2 regions of the Micromonospora sp. CPCC 206060 genome follow, and region 1 is predicted to be linked to the other one. Evidence: riboswitches for the same ligand, from Rfam matches in the RefSeq annotation. Region 1 holds a riboswitch; the other holds the start of a gene.
The links. Region 1 has a riboswitch for thiamine pyrophosphate ahead of V6U90_RS01900 (ECF transporter S component). Riboswitches for the same ligand answer to the same signal wherever they lie in the genome.
Positions count from the first base shown of each region.

Region 1 (2,865 bases):
CAGATGGAGAGCAGTACGGCCAGTACCGCCAGGGCGAGCACCGACAGCACCGGGTTGTCCGCGAGGGTCTGCAACCAGCGTTCGGGTACCAGCACGTTGATGCTCGCGGCGGCCATCGCGCCGAGGACCAGGAAGCCACCGGCGTGGGTGACGTCGTGCCGGACCGCAGCCCAGAACGCCCGACCCCGGGAGACCCCGTCCAGGTCCGGGCGGTGCGGCAGCCGGATCCAGTCGGCGCGGCCCAGCCGCAGCCAGAGCCAGCCCATGACCATGGCGACGACGAGGCTGGCCACCGCCCGGCCGAGGACCATCTCCGGGTTGGCCGGGAAGGCGACCGCGGTGGCGGTGAGCACGATCGGGTTGATCGCCGGGGCGGCCAGCAGGAAGGCGAGCGCGGCGGCCGGGGTGACGCCCCGACGGATCAGCGAGCCCGCGATCGGTACCGAGCCACACTCGCAGCCGGGCAGCACCACCCCGGCGGCGCTGGCCACCGGTACCGCGAGCGCCGGATGCCGGGGCAGGGCCCGGGCCCAGAACGACCGGGGTACGAAGACCGCGATCACGGCGGAGAGCAGCACCCCGAACACCAGGAACGGCACCGCCTGCACCATCACCGAGACGAAGACCGTGGTCCAGGTCTGCAGTTGGGCGGCGGAGAGCGCGCCGGCCAGCGGCTCCCGGAAGATCACCAGGAGTACCAGCAGCGCGGCGAGGATCTCCACCGAGCCGATCCGGCCGCGTAGCGACCAGCCGGCGCCCCCGGATCCCTCCGGCTGGTTACTTTCGGGCACGTCCGGCATTCCTCCGGCAGGCGTGTCCGTCACCGTACCGGCGGGTGCGCCCGACTCCCCGACTTCCCCGTCCGGCCGGACGCTACGCGGCGTCGCGCGGTCGGCTGCGGTCACGGCAGGCGTCCCTTCGCTCGGTGCTTGCCCGGTGTGGGCCAGCCCACCCTAACCTGCCCGGGACGGTGGCGTACCGGACCCGACGACAGGCCATCTATCGATTGAGATAACTTAATCGGTGGCCGGCTCCACGTACAGGTCCCGGTGGCCGACTGCCCGTCCGACCTGCCCGGTGCTAGCGTCTGCGGGACAACTTCACATCCGACAGGGGAGCGCACAGCGCTGAGAGTGCGGGTCACACCCGCAGACCCTCGAACCTGATCTGGGTAATGCCAGCGCAGGGAGTTCGGTCGACCTCCAGCCGCGCCGCCGTCCGGGCGACCGGGCGCGGCGTGCGTCTTCTCCTGGTTCATCGAAGGACTGGGAGCACATGGACAACACCACCCGTTGGCGCACCATCGACATCGTCGTCGCCTCGGTGATCGCCGTCGCGTTCAGCGTGGTCTTCTGGGCGTGGAACATCGTCTGGCGGGCCACCGATCCGGCCTTCGCCTTCTTCCCGCCGGCCCAGACCCTCATCTACGGGGTCTGGCTGATGCCGGCGGTGATCGGTGGACTGGTGATCCGCAAGCCCGGCGCCGCGATCTACTGCGAGACCGTCGCGGCGGTGATCTCGGCACTGCTGGGTAGCCAGTGGGGCGGCATGGTGATCCCGCAGGGCATCGTGCAGGGTCTCGGCGCCGAATTGGCCTTCGCCGCGTTGCGGTACCGCTCGTTCCGGCTGCCGACCGCACTGCTGGCCGGGGCACTGACCGGCCTCAGCGCGGCGCTGTTCGACTTCTTCGTCTGGAACGTCGGCACCGACCTGGCGTCCTACCGGATCCCGTACGCGCTGCTGACGGTGGTCAGCGCCACGGTGATCGCGGGTGCCGGCGGGTGGGCCCTGACCCGGGCACTGGCCGGTACCGGGGTGCTGGACCGCTTCCCCGTCGGCCGGGAACGTACCGCCGTCTGACCCCGCCCCTCTCGCGTTGATCATGAAGTTGTTGTCACCACCGTCGGCGTGTCGCGACAACAACTTCATGATCAACCAAAACAGGTGTCGGCGGGGCTATGGAGAGAGGGACATGAGCACGGTCGAACTGCGCGACTTCGGGTGGCGGCACGCCGGGCGGCACGCCGGGCGGCACGCCTGGGCGGTCCGCGGCGTCGACCTGCGCATCGAGGCCGGCGAGCGGGTACTGCTACTCGGGCCCTCCGGCGCCGGCAAGAGCACCCTGCTGGCCGCGGTCGCCGGCCTGCTGCCCGAGGACTCCGGCGAGCGGGAGGGCAGCGTCGAGATCGACGGCCTGGAGCCCCGCAAGGCCCGGGACCGGGTCGGCATCGTCTTCCAGGACCCGGAGAGCCAACTGGTGATGGCCCGCTGCGGCGACGACGTCGCCTTCGGGTTGGAGAACCGGGGCGTACCAGCCGACGAGATCTGGCCCCGGGTGGACGAGGCACTGGCCCGGGTGGGCTTTCCCTACCCCCGGGACCGGCCCACCGCCGCTCTCTCCGGCGGGGAGCAGCAGCGGCTCGCCCTAGCCGGGGTACTCGCGCTGCGCCCCGGGCTGCTGCTGCTCGACGAGCCCACCGCGAACCTCGACCCGGCCGGCGCGGAACTCGTCCGGCAGGCGGTCACCGCCGCACTGACCCCGGACACCACCCTCATCCTGGTCGAGCACCGGGTGGCCGAGGCACTTCCCCTGGTCGACCGGGTGGTCGTGCTCCAACCCGGTGGCGGCGTCCGGGCCGACGGGCCGCCCGGGCAGGTCTTCGCCGCGCACGGTGACACCCTCGCCGCCGAGGGGGTCTGGGTGCCGGGTCGGACCGTCCCACCCCGCCGTGCGACCCGGCCGGCCGGCGAGGTGCTGATCACCGCCGACCGGCTCGGCCTGCCACCCCGGCTGGCCACCGTCGATCTGACGGTACGCGCCGGCGAGGCGCTCGCCGTTCTCGGTCCGAACGGTACCGGCAAGTC
Region 1 covers NZ_JBAKHU010000001.1:419,832-422,696, forward strand. The annotation lists gene V6U90_RS01895 (permease) at 1-905, opposite strand, end outside; TPP riboswitch at 1,102-1,207, shown strand; gene V6U90_RS01900 (ECF transporter S component) at 1,276-1,860, shown strand; gene V6U90_RS01905 (ABC transporter ATP-binding protein) at 1,973-2,865, shown strand, end outside.

Region 2 (2,865 bases), on a different contig from region 1:
GGCGGACCCCACGAGCAGCGCGGTCAGCTCCCGTTCCCCGAAGTACGCCTCGGCGACCGGGGCGAGCATCCCGGCGGCCACGCCCGACGCCCCGGACCCGGGGGCCGGATCGTGCACGGTGACCCGCATCCCGCGCTGGGCGCACCGCCAGGCGACCGCCAGCCCGACAACCCCCGCCCCCACCACCGTAAGGAAGGGCCCCCTGTTAACGCTTTCGGTAGAGGAAGGGCCCCCGCTTAACATCCGAGGGCCGCCAGCAGCTCAGTCGTCGCCCGCGCCGGATCGGCGGCTCCGGAGACCGCACCGACCACCGCCACCCCGTACGCCCCGGCGGTCAGCAGCCGTGGCACGTCGGTCACGGTCACCCCGCCGATCGCGATGACCGGTACGGGCACCGCCTCGGCGACCGCGCGTACCCCGGCCAGCCCGATCGGGTCCGGCAGACCGTCCTTGGTGCTGGTGGCCCGGTACGGCCCGACCCCGAGGTACCCGGCACCGGCGGTGACCGCTGCCGCCGCCGTGACCGGCTCCCGGGCGGTCGCGCCGAGCACAGCCTCCGGGCCGAGTACCCGCCGGGCCGCAGCGACCGGCAGGTCGAGTGCACCGACGTGGCCGCCTGCGGCGCCCACCGCCAGGGCAACGTGCAGCCGGTCGTTGACCAGGCAGATGACCCCGGCCGGCGCACAGATATCGATGATCCGGCCGGCCAGGTCGTACGCCTCACGGTCGCTGGCCGAGTCCTCGACCCGGACCTGGACGACCAGTCCGGCCCCGGCGGACCCCGTGCCGGCGGCACGGACGTGGCCGGCGCCGGTCGGGACGGCAGCGCGGCCGGCCGAGACGGCAGCGCGATCAGCCGAGACGGCAGCGCGACCGGCCACGGCGCGGACCGCAGCCTGGACCACGGTGAGCGGATCGCGCCCGGGACGGGTGTCGGTGATCAGATGCAGTCGTCCAAGGGACGGCACGGCAACTCTCCTCCCTGCGCCGGCATTACCCGGATCAGGTTCGACGGTCGGGGGCTCCAGCCCCCCTCTCAGCCCGGTACACCGGGCTCCCGTGGGTTACTTGCGTGCCACACCGTACGACGGAACGGCGGGACGAGCCAATACCCCTGTTGCCGGGATCCTGGTGACCTACGCCGCAGCGGGGGCGTAGGTCACCAGGACCGCCAGGACGTCAGAGGATCGCGCGCAGCGCGGCCAGGTCCTCATCGGACGGCTGCCACGCACCGGCGGCAGCGTTGTCGCGTACCTGCTCAGGCGTGGTGGCACCGGCGATGACCGAGGTCACCGCCGGCTGCGCGGCCAGTCCACCGATGGCCACCTGGAGCAGGTTGAGCCCCCGCTCGGCGGCGTACGCCTCGATCGCCTCGATGGTGTCCCACGGCGCGGCGGCGAGCCGGGCCGCGTACCGGCCACCCTGCGACAACCGGCTCCCGGCCGGTGGCGCCTCGCCTCTCCGGTACTTGCCGGTGAGCAGCCCGTTGGCCAGCGGGAAGAACGGCAGCAGCCCGAGACCGAAGCGCTCGCAGGCCGGCGCCACCTCGGTCTCGGCGGACCGTTCCACCAGGCTGTAGTGGTTCTGCGCGCTGATGAACGGGGTCATCCCGGCGGTGCGCGCCACCCAGTCGGCGTCCGCGATCTGCCAGCCGCTGAAGTTGGAGTTGCCCAGGTAGCGGACCTTGCCGGCGGTCACCAGATCGTCCAGGGCGCGCAGCGTCTCCTCGATCGGCGTACCCGGGTCCGGCTCGTGCATCTGGTAGAGGTCGATGTGGTCGGTGCCGAGCCGGCGCAGCGACGCCTCCACCGCGCGGGCGATGTACCGGCGCGCACCCCGGGCGCCGAAGTCCGGCCCGTTCATCCCGGACATGTCCATGCCGAACTTGGTGGCGAGCACCACGTCGTCCCGGCGTCCCTTCAATGCGGCACCGAGCTGTTCCTCGGACCCGCCCTGCGGTTCGCCGTAGATGTCGGCGGTGTCGAAGAAGTTGATGCCGGCGTCGAGGGCGGCGTCGACCACTGCCAGGGTGCCGTCACGGTCGAGTTTGCGGCCGAAGTTGTTGCAGCCTATGCCGACCACGGACACCATGAGCCCGGAGTCGCCCAGCCGGCGGTACGTCATTTCAGTCACATGATCAACCCTATGCCGCCGGTGCCGGTCCGCGCCTGCGAGAACCCGGCCCGAGGCAGCAGCCGGCCCGACGCAGCAGCGGCCAGGACAGCCCAGCGGCTCAGGTGAGCACGTCGGCGACCAGATGCCGGGCTTCGGCCAGGGTCGCGGCCAGCTCGTCCGGCCGCCGACCCGGCGTGGCCAGCAGCCGGTGGGCACGCTCGGCGAAACCCGGCGGGGCGTCCGGCAGCGTACCGGCCACGTCGACCATCCCCTTCTCGTTGACCAGCCAGCGGCCGGCCCGGCCGTGCAGCGCGTGGACCAGCACCCCGACCACCCGGAACAGACAGCCGGCGACATAACTGCTGTCCCCGGCCGGTACCGCCTTGGCCGCGCCGTCGAGCAGGAAGCCGGCCTCCCAGCCGCCGGCGACCAGGGCCGCGCCGAGCGCGGGCGGATAGTGCCGGGTCGCGGCGTGCAGCGTGGCCAGCTCCCCGGTCGGGTCGGCCAGCACCCGTCCGAGGGCCACCTCCCCGGCGTACGCGTGGGAGTAGAAGCCCAGCGGATGCCCGGCCTGCGTGCCCACCTGGTACCGGCCGGCCCGGCAGTCACCCCAGACCGACCGCACCCGGTCCAGGTCCCGGTAGATCCAGTCGACCGCGACCCCGCCGATGCGCAGCCAGCCGCCGCCGTCGACCCATGGCCCCCAGCCGCCCGGGGCGGTCAACTCGACCGGGCCGTCCGCCACGGTGG
Region 2 covers NZ_JBAKHU010000002.1:216,432-219,296, reverse strand. The annotation lists gene thiO (glycine oxidase ThiO) at 1-243, opposite strand, end outside; gene V6U90_RS03410 (thiamine phosphate synthase) at 237-764, opposite strand; TPP riboswitch at 963-1,071, opposite strand; gene V6U90_RS03405 (aldo/keto reductase) at 1,180-2,124, opposite strand; gene V6U90_RS03400 (nucleotidyltransferase domain-containing protein) at 2,234-2,865, opposite strand, start outside.
Region 2: it holds a riboswitch for thiamine pyrophosphate, as region 1 does, so the genes downstream of both, V6U90_RS03410 (thiamine phosphate synthase) here and V6U90_RS01900 (ECF transporter S component) in region 1, are expected to answer to the same signal.